3 regions of the Streptomyces sp. NPDC001443 genome follow, and region 1 is predicted to be linked to each of the others. Evidence: riboswitches for the same ligand, from Rfam matches in the RefSeq annotation. Region 1 holds a riboswitch; each other region holds the start of a gene.
What was found. Region 1 has a riboswitch for cyclic di-AMP ahead of ACWC24_RS21455 (NlpC/P60 family protein). Riboswitches for the same ligand answer to the same signal wherever they lie in the genome.
Positions count from the first base shown of each region.

Region 2: another riboswitch for cyclic di-AMP. It lies ahead of ACWC24_RS26855 (M23 family metallopeptidase); the one in region 1 lies ahead of ACWC24_RS21455 (NlpC/P60 family protein).
Region 3: another riboswitch for cyclic di-AMP. It lies ahead of ACWC24_RS11550 (NlpC/P60 family protein); the one in region 1 lies ahead of ACWC24_RS21455 (NlpC/P60 family protein).

Region 1 is NZ_JBSFIA010000020.1:61,369-68,624, forward strand. It holds gene ACWC24_RS21440 (NlpC/P60 family protein) at 1-78, shown strand, start outside; gene ACWC24_RS21445 (Lrp/AsnC family transcriptional regulator) at 122-562, opposite strand; gene ACWC24_RS21450 (transaminase) at 617-1,966, opposite strand; cyclic di-AMP (ydaO/yuaA leader) riboswitch at 2,308-2,482, shown strand; gene ACWC24_RS21455 (NlpC/P60 family protein) at 2,491-4,398, shown strand; gene ACWC24_RS21460 (DUF1996 domain-containing protein) at 4,590-6,752, opposite strand; gene ACWC24_RS21465 (cysteine desulfurase-like protein) at 7,076-7,256, shown strand, end outside.
Region 2 is NZ_JBSFIA010000029.1:360-7,615, reverse strand. It holds gene ACWC24_RS26870 (DNA gyrase/topoisomerase IV subunit A) at 1-2,342, opposite strand, end outside; gene ACWC24_RS26865 (M16 family metallopeptidase) at 2,612-4,015, shown strand; gene ACWC24_RS26860 (M16 family metallopeptidase) at 4,012-5,400, shown strand; cyclic di-AMP (ydaO/yuaA leader) riboswitch at 5,601-5,760, shown strand; gene ACWC24_RS26855 (M23 family metallopeptidase) at 5,773-6,525, shown strand; gene ACWC24_RS26850 (GntR family transcriptional regulator) at 6,739-7,256, shown strand, end outside.
Region 3 is NZ_JBSFIA010000008.1:20,283-27,538, reverse strand. It holds gene ACWC24_RS11555 (SLAC1 family transporter) at 1-460, opposite strand, end outside; gene ACWC24_RS11550 (NlpC/P60 family protein) at 590-1,777, opposite strand; cyclic di-AMP (ydaO/yuaA leader) riboswitch at 1,786-1,957, opposite strand; gene pcrA (DNA helicase PcrA) at 2,337-4,820, shown strand; gene ACWC24_RS11540 (M23 family metallopeptidase) at 4,896-6,458, opposite strand; gene ACWC24_RS11535 (esterase/lipase family protein) at 6,751-7,256, opposite strand, start outside.

The DNA.
Region 1 (7,256 bases):
TCCGACCTGGGCGGGGCGTCACTGCTCGACGGCACGGGCACGTACGCCACGAAGCTGCACACCGTGCGTCGTATCTGAGCCCGGAGCACCGCCGCCCGGCTCACGGCCGCCCGACGGCGGGTCAGCCGACGTCCCACAGGAACCGGTGGGTGTGGATCCCGAAGTACGGGAAGGACTGCACCTGCCGGACCCCGTCGATCGGTCTGACGACGTCGTTGACGAAGTCCAGCAGATCCTTCGGGCCGGGTGTGACCACCTCGGCGAACAGGTCGAACCCGCCCGAGGTGAGTACGGAGTAGACCACCTCGGGGCGTTCCGCGAGCGCGTCGGCGACCCCGCGCGGGTCGCCGTCGACGCCGATGCCGAGCAGTGCCATGGCCTGGCCGCCCATGGCCATCGGATCGGTCACGCCGACGACCTGGACGGCCCGGGAGTCCAGCAGGCGTTGCAGCCGCTGCCGGGCGGCGGAGGCGGACAGGCCGACCTTGGGGCCGAGGTCGGCGTACGCGATGCGGCCGTCGGTCTGGAGTTCCCGCAGGATGGCCCGGTCGATCTCGTCCACGTCTGCTGGCTCCCTTTCCTTCCCGGCGGTTCGGACCCACCCTATCGACGCACGTCAGCCGACGAGTTCGGCGAGGGCGGCGGCGAACAGCCCGGTGTGGGTGTCCACGTCCTGCTCCGTGGTGTCGGGGCACATGAGCGCCATGTTGTGGAACGGGGTCAGCAGGATGCCGCGGTTGGCGAGATGGAGGTGGAGGAAGTCCTCCAGCTCGGTGTCGCCGGCCGCCGCGGACTCGGCGCCGGTGCGCGGCGCGGGGTCGGCGAAGCGGTACTCGGTGCGCGCCCCGAGGCGGCTGACCGACCAGGGCAGGCCGTGGGCGGCGATGCCCGCGCGCACCCCCGCCTCGAAGCGCTCGGACAGCTTCGACATGTGGGCGAAGGCGTCGTCGGTGAGGACGTGTTCCAGGGTGGCGCGCATCGCGGCGACGGAGAGCGCGTTGCCCGCGAGGGTGCCGCCGACACCGCCCATGTCCACCAGGTCGAGATCGGCGCGGGACAGCAGCCGGTCGGCCAGGTCGGCGGAGAGGCCGTAGGCGCCGGCGGGGATGCCGCCGCCGATCGCCTTGCCGATGGTGAGGACGTCCGGCTCCAGCTCCCAGGCCGCGGTGCAGCCGCCCGGACCGGCGGAGAAGGTGTGCGTCTCGTCGTTGATGAGGAGGGTGCCGTACTGCCGGGTCAGGGCGCGGACCCCGGCCAGGTAGCCGGGTTCGGGGAGCACGATGCCGATGTTGGTCAGCGCGGGCTCCATCAGGACGGCGGCCACGTCGCCGTGGGCGAGTTCGCGCTCCAGCCGCTCCAGGTCGTTGAACTCGGCGACCCGGCTGGTCAGCGTGACGTCGCAGGGCGCGCCGACGTTCCCGGGGCGGGGGGCGCCCAGGCCGTCGGGGCCGACGACGATGAGCGACTCGTCGACGCTGCCGTGGTAGCTGTAGCCGTTCACCAGGATCTTGGAGCGGCCGGTGACGGCGCGGGCGAGCCGGATGGCCCAGCGGTTGGCGTCCGTCGCGGTCAGCGAGAAGCTCCACCGGGTGAGCCCGAAGCGGCGGGTCAGCTCCGCGCCGACCCATTCGGCGTCCTCGGTGGGCAGCATCGCGGTCGCCCCGCCCAGTTCGGCGAACCGGTGCCGGACGGCTTCGGCCACCACCGCCGGGGAGTGGCCGGCCATCGCGCCGGTGTCGCCGAGGCAGAAGTCGATGTACTCGTGTCCGTCGATGTCGGTCACCCTGGCGCCGCGCGCGGTGTCCAGATAACGCGGGAAGGCACCGGCGGTCTTGTTCATCCAGGTCATCGGCACCCGGCCGAAGAGGTGCTCGGACCGCGCGTAGGCGGCCTTCGAGCGAGGGTTGCGGCGGTCGGCCTCGGCGCTCTCGCGGGCCAGGAGGTGCTGAAGGCGGGTGCGGTCCATGACTACCTCGCAGAGCGACGGCGGATGAATGCCCAGAGAGTATGACCGAATCATACGCAAACTCAAGATTCGACGAATGAATCGATTGTCGCGACGATCGATTCGCGTGCAGGGATGATCGGGGTGCTGATTGATGCGCGCGCGTCGGCCGAGTCGACGAAGCGCCGGGCGCGACAGCCGCCCCCTCCGCACCCGCTCACCCCCGAACCGGGGAGCGACAGAAGGAAATGAAGGTCACAATTACGTATCGGACATACCGCACTTCAACCTTCACACGAGCCGCACAAATTAGCTAAGTTGGCGCCAGGCCGCTCGGTTCCTCCGGCGAATCCCGCCGGGCCGCGCTGCCTCCGCCGAGTCCGGTGAACCACTGCGGCCGCCGGAGCCGGGGACCCAACCGATCCTCTGGGGTGAATCGGCCCAACCGCCCTGCGGGGCAAGGGCCGTAGGGCACGCCTTCCGGAACCTCCGCCCGAACCCGACAGCTAACTCGGTAGGCGGAGCACGGAAGGAGTACGTCGCCGATGGCGCCAGGACGCGACAAGCGCCCCGAAGGTCTCGGCCTCCCCGGTATGTCGGACGCGGTCAGCGGTGAGGAGATCCGGCAGCGGATCAACACCCTCTACGACCGCGCGGAGACCGACTCGGGGACCTACAACGCCACCCGCGCGATGTCGGTCGGCGATCGCAGGCCCGGCCGGGCTGGGCGTCCCGCCCAGCGCAAGCCGTCCGACCCCGCCCTCGACGCCGTCGCCCGGAAGTGGTTCGACGACGCGCGCTCCAAGATAGGCCCGACCGTCGCGGCCGTGCTGCCCGCCGACCGGATGCCCGCCCTGCCGGGCGCGGCCCGCCCCGCATCGGCGCCCGTGCCGGAACTCCCGGCCGCCATTCCGGCCCCCCGCCCCGAACTGGAGGCACCTGCCCGGCGCGTCCCGGAGCTCACCGCCGGACCCGTCGCCGCCCTCCCGGCCGCGCCCGCGCCCGCGCCGGAGAGCCGACCGGACGCCTTCCCGGCTCTGCCCGCCGCCTCCGCGCCCTCGGCGCCCTCCGCCCCCTTCGCGCTCTCGGCCGGACCGCTCGCGGCCGCACCCGTACCCTCACCCGCCCCTTCGCCCGTACCCGCGCCCGCGCCCGCGGCCACGCCCGTGGCCGACACCGCGGCACGGCAGACCGCGCGGCGGTCGGTCAAGGGGCGGAACCAGGAGAAGCTCACCCAGGCCCGGAGACTGCTGACCCGGCAGGTCGCCCTGCGCAGTGCGCCGCCGGCCCCGGAGAGCGCGCCGGCTGCCGCGCCGCGCTGGCCGGCCCCTGAGCAGGATCCGCTGTTCGGCGAGGGCACCGGATGGCTCACCCAGCCGTCGCCCGGCCCCGACCCCCTCGCCGGGGGCGGCGAGTACCCGGGCGCCTCCGGCGCCACCGGGCAGTACGGCACCGTTCCCAGTGTCGCGGGATACCCGAACACCCCCATCGCCACGGGACAGTTCAGCCTTCCCCTCGACGTCGCCGTCACGAACCCGCCGGCCGACACGGGGCAGTTCAGCGCCATCCCGAGCGTCGCCGCCTACCCGAACACCCCGGTCGACACGGGTCAGTTCAGCCTCCCCCTCGACGCCGGTCTCACCAACCCTCCCGCCGACACCGGGCAGTTCAGCGCCGTCCCGAACATGGGGGCCGTCTACCCGAGCGCCCCCGCGGCCCCCGGCTACCCGAGTGCCCCCGCGAGCCCCGCCTACCCCAGCGCCCCCGCGAACGTCGGCTACCCGAGCGGCCCCGCCGAAACGGCCTACCCGAGCGGCCCGATGAACGCCGCTTACCCGAGCGCCCCCGTGAACGCCGCTTATCCGAGCGCCCCCGCGGGCGCCGCCTACCCGAGCGCCCCGGCGGGCGCCGCCTACCCGGCCACCCCGGCCGACACGGGCCGGTTCGCCCCGCTGGACACCGGACAGTTCGCGGTGCCCGCCGTTCCTGCCATGCCCCCCGTACCCCCGGCACCGGCCGCACCCGTCATGCCCACCATGCCCGCCATGCCCGCCATGCCCGCCCCGGTCGGCGCGCCGGAACCGGCGGGGTACGGCGGCAAGGCCGCGAACGCCCTGGAGTTCGCGCGCGCCCAGATCGGCAGGCCGTGCCTGTGGGGCGCGACCGGCCCCGAGTCGTACGACTGCGCCAGTCTCACCCAGGCCGCCTGGCGGGCCGCCGGGGTCGAGCTCCCCCGCGCGGCAGCCGACCAGGCCCGCGCCGTCTCGGCGATCCCGCTCACCGACCTCCAGCCCGGCGATCTCATCTTCTTCCACGGCGACACCAGCCATGTCGGCGTCTGCGCCGGCCCCGGCACGATGATCCACGCCCCGGGGCCCGGTGCCCTGATCCGCGAGGAGTCGATCTTCTTCGCCGGACAGGCGGCGATCCACAGCGCCGCACGGCCCGCCTGACCCTCGGGATCGCACGCCGAGGACCCACCCGAACCCGAATCCCGAACTGCACCGCGAACTGCCCGGACGGAATGATCCGTCCGGGCAGTTCGCGCGACGCGGCGGCGCGGTACGACGGCATGGGACGGCGCGACGCCCGGACCGTCGGTACCGGTCCGGGCGTCGCGCCGTGGGGTCTCAGCCAGGCGTCGTCACACGGGGCGTCGCCTGGTGCGGATGAGCAGGACTACACCGGCGACGGCGAGCACGCCGCCGAGCGCCGCGGGCCACAGCTGCGCGCCGGTCTCGGCGAGACCGCCCTGCACCGCCTGCGGTTCGGTCTGCGGCACGGTCTGGGGAGCCGGCTGCGCGGCGGAGGTGGCCCGGCCGCCGTCGTCCGCGGCCTGGGTCTGCTCGGCACCGGCCGTCGTACCGGACCCGGCTGCCGTACCGGACCCGGCGGCCGCCGTGTCGCCTGCTTCGGGGGCGGTGGTGACCAGGCCGGAGCCCTTGCCGCCCGAACCCGCCTGTCCCGAGTCGTCCTTCGGGCGGTTGGTCGCCGACGGGGAGGAGTAGGGCTTGGGCTGGGCGTGGCCGGGACGGGTGGCGGTGGCCGTGGCGGCGGGCGGCGCCGTGGTCGCCTGGCCTCCGTTGCCACCGTTGCCCGCGTTGCCTCCGTTACCGGCGTTGCCGCCGTTGCCCGTGTTGCCGCCGGTCTGTCCCTGCACGCCGTTCCCGTCCTTCGGGGGCTCGGGCGTCTGCGTCTGCTGGCCCTGGTCGCCGTTGCCGCCGCCGTTTCCCGCGCCGTTGTCACCGCCGCCGCTGCCGCCGTTGCCGGCCCCGTTGTCACCGCCGCCGTTGCCGCCGCCGTTGGCGCCCACGCCGCACTGCCGGCCGCCGTTGATGCAGTCGACCATCTCGTTCATCAGCTTCTCGTCGAAGACGTTGATGAAGTCGCCGTGGTCCGTGATCGGCTTGTGCAGGTTCTCGGGGAAGGAGTCCACCGCGAACAGCGGGGTCGTACGGCCACCGTCCTGCAGGCTCGGCGCGTCCACGTCGTACACGATGCGCTGCACCAGCTGCGGAATGGCCTGGAAGCCACTCGGGCAGGAGCCGTCGGCGGCGGCGAACGCCACGTGCGTACGGTGGTTGGCGCTGTCGATGTTCCGACCGTCCCAGCAGCTCTGGAACTTGAACGTGCGCACGACGTCGCTGCCGCTCGGGCAGAGCGGGTACTTGTCCTTCAACTGCCGGTCCTCCAGGCCCGTGCAGCTCCAGGACGCGTTGGCGTTGGCGGGGCCGTTGACGAACGCCTTGGCGTCGCCGGTGATGATGCGCAGCAGCCGCGGCATGGCGGTGACCTTGCTGCGGGGGTTGCCCACGAACGTCATCGTCACCTGCTTGGGCGTGACGATCTGACCGGCATTGCCCTCGGTGCCGCCACCGGGCGATCCGGCGTCCCGCTCCTGGGTGCCGTTCTGCAGGCGCAGCACGGGCCAGAAGTACGACGACTTGTCACCCTGGTCCTGGCAGCTCGTCTGTGCGTTCGCCAGGTCGTTGTCACTGGCGAACCCGGTGTTGGACTGGTTGCCGACGTAGTCGTGGAAGTGGTGGGCTCCGTTGCTGACACCCGGGGCGACGATGACATTGTCGGAGTTGAACAGGCCGTTCGCGTTCACACCGCAGCTGGTGGCGAAGGTGCCGCGGGAGGCGTCCGCCTGGAGTGCGGGGCTCTGCGCGGCGGGCTGGACCGAGTTGATGTCCGCGTAGTCGCCGACGACCGGACCGTTTCCGGCCTGGCCGCCGTTTCCGGTCTGGCCCTGGCCCTGGTTCTGCCCCTGGTTCTGCTGACCCTGGTTCGGGTCCTGGCTCGGCTGGCTCGGGTCCTGGCTCTGACCCTGATCCTGCGTCTGCTGGCGCAGCGTGCAGGCGGCCAGCGCCTCCAGGCCCTCCGGGCGATTGCCCGCCTGGCCGATGGCGACCGCGATGCGCTCGATGGTCGCGGTCCGCGTCTCCTTCAGCGGATTCATGATCTCGCTGTCGACGAAGCCGCTGTCGTCCTGGATGGCCTGCGCCGACTCCTGGAGCTTCTGGTAGGCCTCGGCGATCTGCTGGTCGAGCAGCGCGAGTTCCTTGTCGACGTCCGCGCGGGCCGCGTCCGGCACGTCCGTCAGCTTGTCGCCGACGTCCGGGCAGTCGATCGTGCCGGGACCCCACGCCCCGCCCGACTGCTGCGTGTCGCCGCCCTGACCGCCCTCGGTCGCGGAGGCGTACACGTTCGCCACGACCAGTCCTCCGCCGCCCAGGATCAGAGCGGCTGCGGCAAAGGTCGCGCGTCGTGCGCCTGTTGGGCGTCTGCGCGTGTTGCGTCCCACGGAAAACTCCTACGCGTCGTGACGAGGCTCCGGGTATGAAAATCCCTCGTCCCATACGGAGCCGGAGCCGGGTGCGTTCAGGCGCCTCGGGAATTCACAGCATTTTCTTATCGCGTACCGACGGCGTCACAGGGAGTGCCTGATAGGGAGCCTCGCATTCCGAAGCCGTCGAGGCTTCGAGGCTTCGAGGCTTCGAGGCTTCGAGGCCGCCGGTTCGGCGGACCCGGCCCCGAGGTCGGGCACCCGGACTGCGATCATGTGCGGTATCCCGCCCGGTACGGGCGGGATGCACGCACCTCACCCCCTTGTCCCAGGGAGTTGGCATGGCCCTCGACGTCGCGGCGCTCCGCGCCCGGATCCCCGCCCTGAAGTCCGGAACCGCCCGATTCGACGCACCCGGCGGCACCCAGACGCCGCAGCCCGTCATCGACGCCATGGTGGAGACGCTGACCGCGCCCCTGGCCAACCGGGGGCAGACCACCGAGGGCGAACGCAACGCGGAGG
Region 2 (7,256 bases), on a different contig from region 1:
GCCGGGACGGGACCCGCCCAGGCCACGGACAAGCAGTCCTCGCCCTTCAGGAACCGCTGGCAGCGGACACCGCCGGTGGCACGGCCCTTGCGCGGGTACTGGTCGAACGGGGTCATCTTGCCGGTCGTCTGCACGGAGTCGTCCAGGGTGCCGCGCGAACCGGCGACGGTGAAGACGACCGCGTCCACGGCCGGGTCCACCACGGTGAACGAGATCACCTTCGCGCCCTCGGTGAGCTTGATGCCCGCCATGCCGCCCGCCGGACGGCCCTGCGGGCGCACCTGCGACGCCTGGTAGCGCAGCAGCTGCGCGTCGTCCGTGATGAAGACCAGGTCCTCCTCGCCGGTGCGCAGTTCCATCGCGCCGACGATCCGGTCACCCTCCTTGAGGGCGATGACCTCCAGCTCGTCCTTGTTGGTGGGGTAGTCCGGGACCACCCGCTTGACCACGCCCTGTTCGGTGCCGATGGCCAGACCGGGGGACGACTCGTCCAGCGTGGTCAGACAGATCAGCGTCTCGTCGTCGTCGAGGGAGACGAACTCGCCGAGCGGGGCGCCGCCCGACAGGTTCGGCGCGGACGCGGTGTCCGGGAGCTGCGGCAGGTCGACGACGTTGATCCGCAGCAGGCGGCCCGCCGAGGTGACGGCACCGATCTCGCCGCGCGCGGTGGCGGGCACCGCCGAGACGATCACGTCGTGCTTGGTGCGGTGGGCGTCGGGGTCCGCCGGGAAGGGCTCCGCGTTCGCCGTACGGGCCAGCAGGCCGGTCGACGACAGCAGCACCCGGCACGGGTCGTCCGCGACCTGGAGCGGCACGGCGGCGGCCGTGGTGCCGGCGGACTCCAGCAGCACCGTACGCCGCTCGGTGCCGAACTTCTTCGCCACCGCGGCCAGCTCGGCCGAGACCAGCTTGCGCAGCTCCGCGTCCGACTCCAGGATCCGGGTCAGCTCCGCGATCTCCGTGTTGAGCCGCTCCTGCTCCGACTCCAGCTCGATCCGGTCGAAGCGGGTCAGCCGGCGCAGCGGGGTGTCCAGGATGTACTGCGTCTGGATCTCCGACAGCCCGAAGCGCTCCATCAGGCGTTCCTTCGCCTGCGCGGAGTTGTCGCTGGAGCGGATCAGCCGGATGACCTCGTCGATGTCGACGAGCGCCGTCAGCAGGCCCTCCACCAGGTGCAGCCGGTCGCGCCGCTTGGTGCGCCGGAACTCCGAGCGGCGCCGGACGACCTCGAACCGGTGGTCGAGGTAGACCTCGAGGAGCTCCTTCAGACCCAGCGTGAGCGGCTGGCCGTCGACCAGCGCGACGTTGTTGATGCCGAAGGACTCCTCCATCGGCGTCAGCTTGTAGAGCTGCTCCAGGACCGCCTCCGGCACGAAGCCGTTCTTGATCTCGATGACCAGGCGCAGGCCGTGCGCGCGGTCGGTGAGGTCCTTGACGTCGGCGATGCCCTGGATCTTCTTCGAGCCGACCAGGTCCTTGATCTTGGCGATCACCTTCTCCGGGCCGACCGTGAAGGGCAGCTCGGTGACGATCAGGCCCTTGCGGCGGGCCGTGACGGTCTCCACCGCGACCGTGGCGCGGATCTTGAAGGTGCCGCGGCCGTTCTCGTACGCGTCCCTGATGCCGCCGAGGCCGACGATCCGGCCGCCGGTGGGCAGGTCCGGGCCCGGGACGAACCGCATCAGGGCGTCCAGGTCCGCGGCCGGATAGCGGATGAGGTGGCGGGCGGCCGCGATGACCTCGCCGAGGTTGTGCGGCGGCATGTTCGTGGCCATGCCGACCGCGATGCCCGACGAGCCGTTCACCAGGAGGTTCGGGAAGGCCGCAGGCAGCGTGGCCGGCTCCTGCTCCTGACCGTCGTAGTTGGGGGCGAAGTCGACGGTGTCCTCGTCGATCGACTCCGTCATCAGGCTCGCGGCGTCGGCGGCCCTGCACTCGGTGTACCGCATGGCGGCCGGCGGGTCGTCGTTGCCCAGCGAACCGAAGTTGCCGTGCCCGTCCACGAGCGGCACGCGCATGGAGAACGGCTGGGCCATGCGCACCAGGGCGTCGTAGATCGACGCGTCGCCGTGCGGGTGCAGCTTGCCCATCACCTCGCCGACGACACGGGCGCACTTCACATAGCCGCGCTCGGGACGCAGACCCATCTCGTTCATCTGGTACACGATGCGGCGGTGCACCGGCTTGAGGCCGTCGCGGGCGTCAGGCAGCGCGCGGGAGTAGATGACCGAGTACGCGTACTCGAGGAAGGAGCCCTGCATCTCGTCGACGACGTCGATGTCGAGGATCCGCTCCTCGTACGAGTCGTCGGGCGGCGGGGTCTTCGTGCTGCGGCGGGCCATCGCTGCCGGCTCCTTGCTGACGCGTGAACGGGTTCTGACGCGGACCATTGTGGACCGCGCTACTGACAGTGCGGGCGGGGCCCCGGCGTCGTCCGCCCGGCCCGGTGTGGAGCGGCGCCTGCCTCCACGACTGCCCGCAGGCTACGCGATCTCGCTCTCGGCGTACGTCCGGCGGGAACTTCGCCCATGGTCCGCCCGCTTGCATACAGTGGCAGGACAGGCACGAAACGCGCGGTCGGACGACCGCGTCCGCGATCGAAGGGACGTACATGCCCATGGGTCACACGGCCACAGCCGAGGCAGGCTCCGGGGGCCTGACAGCGACCGAGCACCGCTTGGCCAACGGCCTTCGCGTGGTGCTCTCCGAGGACCATCTGACCCCGGTCGCGGCGGTGTGCCTCTGGTACGACGTCGGCTCCCGCCACGAAGTCAAGGGCCGTACGGGCCTGGCTCACCTCTTCGAGCACCTGATGTTCCAGGGGTCCGGACAGGTCAAGGGCAACGGCCACTTCGAGCTGGTGCAGGGCGCGGGCGGCTCGCTGAACGGCACCACCAGCTTCGAGCGCACCAACTACTTCGAGACCATGCCCACCCACCAGCTGGAGCTCGCCCTCTGGCTGGAGGCCGACCGCATGGGCTCCCTGCTCGCCGCCCTCGACGACGAGTCCATGGAGAACCAGCGGGACGTCGTCAAGAACGAGCGCCGCCAGCGCTACGACAACGTGCCCTACGGCACCGCGTTCGAGAAGCTGACCGCCCTCGCGTACCCGGAGGGCCACCCCTACCACCACACGCCCATCGGCTCGATGGCCGACCTGGACGCGGCCACCCTGGAGGACGCGCGGGCGTTCTTCCGGACGTACTACGCGCCGAACAACGCCGTGCTCTCCGTGGTCGGCGACATCGACCCGGCGCAGACGCTCGCCTGGGTCGAGAAGTACTTCGGTTCCATCGCCTCCCACGACGGCAAGCCCGCCCCGCGCGACGGCTCGCTGCCCGAGGTCATCGGCGGTCAGCTCCGCGAGGTCGTCGAGGAGGAGGTCCCGGCGCGCGCCCTGATGGCCGCCTACCGGCTGCCGCACGACGGCACGCGCGCGTGCGACGCCGCCGACCTGGCGCTGACCGTCCTGGGCGGCGGGGAGTCCTCCCGCCTCTACAACCGGCTGGTACGGCGCGACCGTACGGCGGTCGCGGCCGGCTTCGGCCTGCTGCGGCTGGCGGGGGCGCCCTCCCTGGGCTGGCTGGACGTGAAGACCTCCGGTGACGTCGAGGTGCCGGTCATCGAGGCCGCCATCGACGAGGAGCTCGCCCGGTTCGCCGAGGAGGGTCCCACGGAGGAGGAGATGGAGCGCGCCCAGGCCCAGTTGGAGCGCGAGTGGCTGGACCGGCTGGGCACGGTCGCGGGCCGCGCCGACGAACTGTGCCGCTACGCCGTCCTGTTCGGCGACCCGCAGCTCGCCCTCACCGCCGTCGGGCGGGTGCTGGAAGTGACGGCCGAGGAGGTCCAGGAGGTCGCCAAGGCCCGCCTGCGCCCCGACAACCGCGCGGTGCTCGTGTACGAGCCGACCGTCCCCGAGGCGCTGGACGAGGCCGAGGCCGCGGAGCGCACCGAAGACCCGGAGTCCGCGGCGACCGTGGAAGCCACCGACGAGACCGAGGAGGCGGCCCAGTGACCGAGCTCGCCACGATGCAGTTCCACCCCCAGCCCCGGCCGGGAGATGCCAGGCCCTGGGCGTTCCCGGCGCCGGAGCGCGGCACCCTGGACAACGGCCTGACGCTCCTGCGCTGCCACCGCCCCGGCCAGCAGGTCGTCGCCGTCGAGGTGCTCCTCGACGCGCCGCTGGAGGCCGAGCCGGCCGGTCTCGACGGCGTGGCCACGATCATGGCGCGGGCCTTCTCGGAGGGCACCGACAAGCTCTCCGCGGAGGAGTTCGCCGCCGAACTGGAGCGCTGCGGCGCCACGCTGGACGCGCACGCCGACCACCCCGGCGTACGGCTGAGTCTCGAAGTGCCGGTCTCGCGCCTGGCGAAGGCGCTCGGCCTGCTCGCCGACGCCCTGCGCGCGCCGGCCTTCGCGGACAGCGAGGTCGAGCGGCTGGTGCGCAACCGGCTCGACGAGATCCCGCACGAGCTGGCCAACCCCGCGAGCCGCGCGGCCAAGGAGCTCTCCAAGGAGCTGTTCCCGGCGGCCTCGCGGATGTCGCGCCCCCGCCGGGGCACCGAGGAGACGGTCGTGAAGATCGACTCCGCGGCCGTGCGCGCCTTCTACGACCGGCATGTCCGCCCCGCCACGGCCACCGCCGTGATCGTCGGCGACCTCGCGGGCATCGACCTGGACGAGCTGCTCGGCGACACCCTGGGGGCCTGGAAGGGCTCCTCGGCCGAGCCCCGCCCGGTGCCGCCGGTGAACGCCGACGACACCGGCCGCGTCGTCATCGTGGACCGCCCCGGCGCGGTCCAGACGCAGCTGCTGATCGGCCGCACCGGGGCCGACCGGCACGACCGGGTCTGGCCCGCGCAGGTGCTCGGCACGTACTGCCTCGGCGGCACCCTCACCTCCCGGCTGGACCGCGTCCTGCGGGAGGAGAAGGGCTACACCTACGGCGTGCGCGCGTTCGGCCAGGTGCTCCGGTCGGCGCCGGACGGCACGGGCGCCGCGATGCTCGCGATCAGCGGCTCCGTGGACACCCCGAACACCGGTCCCGCCCTGGCGGACCTGTGGACCGTGCTGCGCACGCTCGCGGGGGAGGGCCTGACCGACGCGGAGCGCGACGTCGCCGTGCAGAACCTCGTCGGGGTGGCGCCGCTGAAGTACGAGACCGCGGCGGCCGTGGCGGCCACGCTGGCCGACCAGGTCGAGCAGCACCTGCCCGACGACTACCAGGCGACGCTCTACCAGCAGCTCGCCGCGACCGGCACGGTGGAGGCCACGGCCGCTGCCGTGAGCGCCTTCCCGGTGGACCGGCTGGTGACGATCCTCGTGGGCGACGCGGCACAGATCAAGGAGCCCGTCGAGGCGCTCGGCATCGGTGAGGTCACCGTCGTGTCCGCCGAGTAGGCACGCGCGCGAAGGGGCCCTGGCGACCTGTCGGCCGCCAGGGCCCCTGTCCGTGCAAGGAGTGTCCGAATTGGGGCGGAGACATCCTGTCTGCCGTGTGGCGTGCGCAACAAAACACGCGATCCGTTTGATGATCGAAAGGCGGCGCCCGTACCGTCATCTGAACTGTTCGTCGGGCAGTGCGCCGCATCCGCGGCAGCGGACAGTCATCGCCGAGTCCCCCGAGGCGCGAGCCAGGGGAGCCGGGGACCCATCGCAGTCCCTGGGGTGAATCGGACGTCCGCGCACGCGAGGCGTCCGTAGGAGACCTTCCTGCTCCGAACCCGTCAGCTAACCCGGTAGGCGAGAGGGAAGGAAAGGATCAGCCTCTACATGGCGTTCACGGGCGTTTCCGGCAAGCACCGTCGTCCCAGCCGGATGAAGCGCACCAGCGCTCACGCAGCCGGTATCGCGGCTCTCGCCACCACCGGCGTCGTCGGCACCCTCGCGGCCCCCGCGCTCGCCGCCGAGAACCCCGTCGAGCAGACGGGCCTCACCCCGGTCGTCACCCTCGGCGACGAGGCCGCCGAGCAGGTCGACGCCCAGGCGGCCGCCCAGCAGCAGGCGGCCGCACAGCAGCTGGCCGAGGAGATCGCCCACGCGAAGGCCGCGGCGAGGGCCGCGGCCGCCCGCAAGGCCGAGGAACGCGCCGCCCGCGAGGCCGAGCGCCAGCGCCTCAACACGTTCGTGTCGCCGATCACCGGCTCCTACGTCTCCACGGGCTACCTCGCCAGCAGCTCGCTGTGGTCCTCCGGCAGCCACACCGGCGTCGACTTCCACGCCGCCACCGGCACCACCGTCCACGCGGTCGGCTACGGCACCATCGTCGAGGCCGGCTGGGGCGGGGCCTACGGCAACCAGATCGTCATCAAGATGGACGACGGCACGTACACCCAGTACGGCCACCTGTCCTCCATCGGTGTCTCGGTGGGCCAGCGGGTCGTCACCGGCCAGCAGATCGGCCTCTCCGGCGCGACCGGCAACGTCACCGGACCGCACCTGCACTTCGAGGCCCGTACGACCGCCGAGTACGGCTCGGACATCGACCCGGTCGCCTACCTCCGCAGCCACGGTGTGAACGTCTGACATCCGTCCGCGCCGCGGACGTCCGGCGACGACCGCGCGACATACCGAAGCCCCGGCTCACCGAGCCGGGGCTTTCGGCGTTTCCGGCACCGTCCTGTCCAAAAAATATCCATGGATTCCGGCCGCCCGTCGGAAATTACGTCCGATTGCAATAGAGTCGCTGAACACATGTCAATCGGCGACGTTTCACGGGCATTAAGGCGGAGGTCGGTCATGCGTATTCCGGCGCACTCGGTGTGCACGGCGATCCGGGACGACATCGTCGCCGGTGTCTACGAGCGTGGCAGCCGGCTCACCGAGGAACTTCTCGCCCGGCGCTACGGCGTCTCGCGCGTCCCCGTCCGGGAGGCCCTGCGCACGCTGGAGGCGGAGGGCTTCGTGGTGACCCGCCGGCACGCGGGCGCGTGCGTGGCGGAACCCACCGAGCAGGAGGCCTCCGACCTGCTGGAGATGCGCATGCTCCTGGAACCGCTGGGTGCCTCCCGGGCCGCCCAGCGGCGCACCGAGGCCCATCTCAAGGTGCTGCGCGGCCTGGTCCGGCTCGGCCAGGAGCGGGCCAGGCGGGGCAACAGCGAGGATCTGCGCTCCCTGGGCGGATGGTTCCACGAGACGCTCGCCCAGGCTTCCGGCAGCCAGGCGCTGACCGCCACGCTCACCCAGCTGCGACACAAGATCGCCTGGATGTACGCGACGGAGGCGCCCGCCGACCCCGTGGAGTCCTGGGCCGAGCA
Region 3 (7,256 bases), on a different contig from region 1:
CGGCGAGGGTGGCCGCCAGCACCGCGAGGCCCTGGGTGGCCACGCACGCGAGGAACACCGCCCCCGGCATACGGTTCCCCCAGTGCCGCAGGACGGCCACGAGCAGCCCCGGCCACAGCACGGCGGCCAGCGCCAGCAGCGCCTCGGCCAGGGTCTGCCCCCCCAGCAGCGAGAAGCGGGTGCCGAGCACCGTGGTCGCGGCGACCGCGGTGAGCGCGGCCGGTGCGGTCGCCCGGCGCACCCAGGCCTCCCGCTCCCACAGCAGCTGGACGGCGAAGCCCGCCGCCAGGGCCAGCCAGGCGACGCAGGCCGGCACCAGAGCGATCCGGGACGGCACCTCGTACCCCGTCTGCTCCAGTCCGACCGACAGGATGCCGGTCGCCAGCACCGCGGCTCCGGTCGCCGGCTCACGCCACGCCCACCGGGCGCGGAGCGGCGGGATACGGGGCGTGGAGGGCATGCGGCCGATGCTAAGGAGCCCCGGGCGCGCGGTGAGCGGGGCGCGCGCGGGCGCCCGGAAATACCCGCGACCGCAGGCAGCTCCGCACGCCCCCCGGCACCCGCGCGGGGGGCCGGGCAGCGGGTGGCGTCAGGCCGGGCGGACCACGCTGTGGATCCCGGACTCGCCGTCGTAGTAGATCGACTCCTCGCGGACGTACGCGCCGGGCTTGGGAGCGTGGATCATCATGCCGTCGCCGATGTAGATGCCGACGTGGCTGACGTCGTCGTAGAAGAAGACCAGGTCACCCGGCCGGGCGTCGGGGAGGGAGACGGTGGTGCCGGTGTTCACCTGGTCGTAGGTGGTGCGCGGCAGGGTGACCCCGGCGGCCTTCCAGGCGGCCTGGGTGAGGCCGGAGCAGTCGTAGGAGCCGGGCCCGGTCGCGCCCCAGACGTACGGCTTGCCGATCTGCGCGCGGGCGAAGGCGAGCGCCTTCTCGGCCTTGGTGCCGACGGCGGAGTCCGCGGACGAGGAGGACGAAGAACCGGACGAAGAACCGGACGACGAGGACGTGGCGGACGAGCCCGAACTCGACGCCGCGCTCTCCTTCGCCGCTGCTGCCTCCGCTGCCGCCTGCTGCTTCGCGAGCTCCGCCGCCTTGGCCGCGGCCGCCTCCTGCTTCTGCTTCTCGATCGCGGCCAGCCGGGCCTTCTCCTCGGCCGTCAGCCGGGACAGCAGCACGCGCGCGGCGGCGAGCTTCTTCTGGACGGCAGCCTTGGCGGTCTGGAGATCGTTCTGCGCGTCGGTGAGCGTGTCGAGGCTCTCGGTGGCCTTGCGGCGCTCCTGCATCATCGCGGCCTGCTCGGTGACGTAGTCGTCGACCGCGCCCTTCTGCCGCGAGGTCAGCCGGCCCATGAGCTGGGTCTGGTCGAAGTAGTCCTGGGGCGAGTCCGCGAGCAGGAAGGTCGCGGTGTCCGGCGCGGTGGCACCGGTCCGGTACTGCGCCGCGGCGAAGGAACCGAGTTCCTCGCGTGCCTCGTTGAGCTTCTGGGTGCGCCGGGCGACGTCGTCGAGCAGGGTGTCGACGTGCTTGCGCTGCTTGGTGGTCTTCTCTTTGGCCGCGTTGTAGTTCTCGGTCGCCGACTCGGCCTGGCGGTACAGGTCGTCGACTTTCTTCTCGACCTCTTCCAGGCTCGGTCGGCCGTCGTCGGCCGAGGGGGCCGCGTGGGCCGTCTGGGAGAACAGGGCGACGGAGGTGAGGGCCGCCGTGGCCAGGGCGGGGGTCCGTATGCCTGCTGCGCGTGTACCGGTGGGACGCGACTTGCGGTGCGACGCCAAGGGAGGCGACTCCTTCCACACTCCGCCTACCGGGTTAGCTGTCGGGTTCGGGCGGATGATCGGAAGGTTTGCCCTACGGCCTGTCCCCGATGGGGGACGGGGGCCGATTCACCCCAGGTCTTGGTTGGGTCCCCGGCTCCGGACGCCGTGCGGGCGTACCGGACTCGGCGGAGGCCGCGCGGCCCGGCGACGTTCGCCGGTGGGGGTCGTGCGGCCCGCCCGGCACGCTAGCCAACTCCTGTGGCCCTTGTGAAGGTTGATGGGCGATATGCCCGATACATTTTCGTGACCTAGGACCCGGCTGTGTCGGGGTGCGGCCGATCCGGCGTGCTTGTTCCTGCCCTGCGGTGTTCGAGCTCCTTTTTCTGCTTTGTCGCTTCGCGGCGCCGAGGTCACCGAGGGTGACACGGCCTTCCTCGGCCCGGCTCACGGAATGTGACGTTCCCCTCCCGGGCCCCCGCCCGGCCCCCGCCCGGCCCCCGTCCGAGGCTGTACGGCTTCGGGGATGTTCCCGGGACGGCGGCGGGTTGTCGGTGCGGCGCCCTAGACTCGGAGAGCGATGAGCAGCCTCTTTGACGACAGCTTCCTGGCGGATCTCCAGGCCCCCCGGGCCCATGGGGAGGAGCCCCCGCCTCCGCCCGAGGACGAGCACGTGCCGGAGCCGGTTCCGGACGACCTGTTCGGCGGGAAGTTCGACCTGCCGCCGGACCGGGACGAGTACTACCGTGACGGCGCCCCGCGCCCGGTGGTCGACCCGGCCGCCCTCCTGGAGGGGCTCAACGACAACCAGCGCGCCGCCGTCGTGCACTCCGGCTCGCCGCTGCTCATCGTGGCCGGCGCCGGCTCCGGCAAGACCCGGGTGCTCACCCACCGCATCGCCCACCTGCTCGGCGAGCGGAACGTGCACCCGGGGCAGATCCTCGCGATCACCTTCACCAACAAGGCCGCGGGCGAGATGAAGGAGCGCGTCGAGCAGCTCGTCGGCCCGCGCGCGAACGCGATGTGGGTGATGACCTTCCACAGCGCGTGCGTGCGCATCCTGCGTCGCGAGAGCAAGCGCCTCGGCTTCACGTCGTCGTTCTCGATCTACGACGCCGCCGACTCCAAGCGTCTGATGGCCCTGGTCTGCCGCGATCTTGACCTCGACCCCAAGCGCTTCCCGCCGAAGTCCTTCAGCGCCAAGATTTCCAACCTGAAGAACGAGCTGATCGACGAGGAGGACTTCGCGGCCCGGGCCGGCGACGGCTTCGAGAAGACCCTCGCCCAGGCCTACGCGATGTACCAGTCGCGGCTGCGCGAGGCCAACGCGCTCGACTTCGACGACCTGATCATGACGACGGTCAACCTGCTGCGTGCCTTCCCGGACGTCGCCGAGCACTACCGCCGCCGCTTCCGGCACGTGCTCGTCGACGAGTACCAGGACACCAACCACGCCCAGTACGCGCTGGTCCGTGAGCTCGTCGGCACCTCGGAGCACCCCGCGGACGTGCCGCCCGGCGAGTTCGGCCTCCAGCCCGCCGAGCTGTGCGTGGTGGGTGACGCCGACCAGTCGATCTACGCCTTCCGCGGCGCGACCATCCGCAACATCCTCCAGTTCGAGGAGGACTACCCGGACGCGACGACGATCCTGCTGGAGCAGAACTACCGCTCCACGCAGACCATCCTCTCCGCCGCCAACGCGGTCATCGAGCGCAACGAGTCCCGCCGCCCCAAGAACCTGTGGACCAACGCCGGCGCGGGCGCGAGCATCACCGGATACGTCGCCGACACGGAGCACGACGAGGCGCAGTTCGTCGCCGACGAGATAGACCGCCTCACCGACGCGGGCCAGGCCAAGGCCGGCGATGTCGCGGTGTTCTACCGCACCAACGCCCAGTCCCGTGTCTTCGAGGAGATCTTCATCCGGGTCGGCCTGCCGTACAAGGTCGTCGGCGGCGTCCGCTTCTACGAGCGCAAGGAGGTCCGGGACGTCCTGGCCTACCTGCGTGTCCTGGCCAATCCGGAGGACTCGGTCCCGCTGCGCCGCATCCTCAACGTGCCCAAGCGCGGTATCGGCGAGCGCGCCGAGGCGATGATCGACGCCCTCTCCCAGCGCGAGAAGATCAGCTTCCCGCAGGCGCTGCGGCGCGTCGACGAGGCGTACGGAATGGCCGCGCGCTCCACCAACGCCGTCCAGCGCTTCAACGTGCTGATGGACGACCTGCGCACGATCGTCGAGTCGGGCGCCGGTCCGGCGACGGTCCTGGAGGCCGTCCTCGAACGGACCGGGTACCTCGCCGAGCTGCAGGCCTCCACCGACCCCCAGGACGAGACCCGCATCGAGAACCTCCAGGAACTCGCCGCGGTGGCCCTGGAGTTCGAGCAGGAGTCCGGCGAGGGCGAGGCGACGGGCGGGCTCTCCGACTTCCTGGAGCGGGTCGCGCTGGTCGCCGACTCCGACCAGATCCCCGACGAGGAGGACGGCGACGGCGTCATCACGCTGATGACCCTGCACACCGCCAAGGGGCTGGAGTTCCCGGTCGTCTTCCTGACCGGCATGGAGGACGGCGTCTTCCCGCACATGCGTGCCCTCGGCCAGGCCAAGGAGCTGGAGGAGGAGCGCCGACTGGCGTACGTCGGCATCACCCGCGCCCGTGAGCGGCTCTACCTCACCCGGTCGGCGATGCGCAGCGCCTGGGGGCAGCCCTCCTACAACCCGCCCTCCCGCTTCCTGGAGGAGATCCCGCCGGCCCACCTGGAGTGGAAGCGGACGGGGGCCACGGCGCCGGTGTCCTCCGGCCCCGCCTCGGGACTGGCGGCCTCGCTGTCGTCCTCGCGCTCGCGTTCGTCGGCGGCCGGCGCGTCCGGCTTCGCCACGCGCCGGACCTCCGAGAAGCCGGTGGTGTCCCTGTCCGTCGGTGACCGGGTCACGCACGACCAGTTCGGGCTCGGCACGGTCGTCGGCGTGAAGGGCACGGGCTCGAACGCGGAGGCGACGATCGACTTCGGCGACACCAAGCCGAAGCGGCTGCTGCTGCGGTACGCGCCGGTGGAGAAGCTCTAGGACGTTGTCGGTCCGGCGGTCGGAGAAAGAGCCCTCGGGATCATCCCGGGGGCTCGGCCGTTGTCCGGTGCGCGCTTACGTCGGGTCGAGACCGTGGCTGCGCAGCCAGGGGAGCGGGTCGATGGCCGAGCCGCCGCTGGGCCGCACCTCGAAGTGCAGATGGGGACCGGTCGAGTTGCCCGAGTTCCCGGAGTACGCGATCGGGTCGCCGGCCTTCACCGTCGTACCGGAGGCGACGCGGTAGGTGGAGAGGTGGCAGTACCAGGTCTCCGTGCCGTCCATCGCCGTCACGATCATCATGTTGCCGTACGCGCTGTTCCACTGCGTGCGGACGGTGCCGTCGGTCGCGGCCATCACCGTCGTGCCGTACGAGACCGGGAAGTCGATGCCGGTGTGCACCGACATCCAGTTCACACCGGCCTGGCCGAAGTAGGCGCTCAGGCCCTTGCGCTCGACCGGAATGGCGTACTTCGGGCGCAGCCGCTCCTTGCGGGCCGCCTCCGCCGCGGCCTTCTTCTTCTCGGACTCCTGCTGGGCCTTGAGGTCGATGCGTTCCTGCGTACGGCTGGCCCGGTCGGCGAAGTCGTCGGCACCGGCGGACAGGCTCCGGAGCTGGCTGTCCAGCTTGTTGTTGGCGGCGGACGGCTTCACGGCCTTCGCGTCCGAGGCGGATGCCGTCGTCTGGCTGCCGTCGTCCGTCAGGTTGCCCACCACCGAGGCGGCCGCGACCCCGGCGACACCCATCACGCACACCGAGGGCACCGCCACGGTCAGCAGCGCGGAGCGTCTGGCGGGCGTACGGCGGCGGGAGCGGGAGGCCGTGCGCGGCGCCGGGGGCGGGGTGAGCTCCTCCTGGTCGTCGAGGAGCGGCGCGACGGCGGGGAGCTCGCCGGTGGCGCTCGGCTCCTCCTCGTCCTCCGGGGCCGGGTCTTCGGCGGCGGGCTCATCGGAGGGTTCTTCGGGGCCCTCGTCGGACAGGTCCGGCGCGTCGCCGTCGGTGTTCCACTGCGTGGCGTCGTAGGCGCCGGTGTCGAAGGCCTGCGTGCCCCATTCCCACTGCTGGGTCGGGTCGGCCGGGACGCCGTCGGTCTGGAGCCAGGTGTGCGCGTCCCACTGCCCGGAGGTGTCGGAGGCCGCTGTCTGCGGCGGGACGGCGGACAGCTGCTGGTGACCGGTGGACCAGGCCGTCGTCTCGTACGCCCCCGTGTCGTAGCCGGAATGCTGGGCCGCGTACGGGTCATAGGCCGCGTTCTGGTGCCCGTCGGCCGACCACTGGCTCGCGTCGTAGGCGCCGGAGTCGTGAGCGGTGTGGTGGCCGGTGGCGTGGTGACCGGTGTGATGGTGGCCGGTGTGGTGACCGCCGTCGTACGCGCCGGTGTCGTAGATGCCGCCGTCGTGGTACGAGCTGTCGTAGGCGCCCGTGTCGGGGGTGTTGCCCTGGAGGCCGCCGTCGCCGTGGAAGGGGCCGGTCGTGAAGGTCCCGGAAGGGTGGGCTCCGGTGTCGAAGCCGGCCGTGCCGAAACCGCCGGTGTCGTAGCCGACGCCGTACGTGGTGAAGCCGCCGTACTGGGCCTCCTGGGTGCCGTACGGCGCATAGTGCGCCGAGGCGGGCTCGGAAGCCGGAGCCGGGGTGGTCATGGTCCCCGACGGGTGACGGTCGTTCACCAACTTCTCTTTCGCCTCGACAACAGGGGCTGCCAGAGCAGTGCGGCGACTGTACCCGTCGGTATGAGCGCACGACAATCTTCGGCAGGTTTCGTGCTCGCGGGAAACGGGCAATCGGCCGTGTTTCGGGGGACTGTGGGCACGAGTTTGGCCTGGTGTTCGAAGATTGTTCGAATGTGAAGGGTGCTCGGCGCCTCGGGAGGCGGCCCCGACGAGCCGCCTCCCCGGCGGAATGTCCCCTATGCCTGTTGCCCGCGCCAGGCCCTCAGGCCACCGTCGCGTCGCCGGGGCGCCCGGTGGTCCCGGCACCGGTCTCCGCGGCCGGCTGCCGTGCGGTGTCGAGCGCCTGCCGTATGCCGGTCGCGACGGCCGGGTGCACCGGCAGGGCGAGGTGTCCGATGCCGCTCACCCGCACGTTCTGCGCCAGCAGGTCCGGGTGGTCGATGCAGGCCGTCTCCAGCGGGTCCATCACATGGTCGAGGTCGCTCCAGAAGCTGACGAACTGGGTACGGCAGCCGGGTGCGGGCAGCGAGAGTTCCTCGATGACCGCCGAGCCCGGGCGCATCTGGCGCGCGATGGGGTGCGCGTTCGCCAGGCGCGCGACCCGGGTGCCGGAGTGCGGGGTGCCGAGCGTGACCAGGGTGCGCACGCGCAGGTCGCCGCCGAGCCGCTGGGCGTAGTACCGCGCGATCAGGCCGCCGAGGCTGTGGCCGACGATGTCGACCTGGGTGCTGCCCGTGCGCTCGCAGATCTCCTCGATGTGGCGGCCGA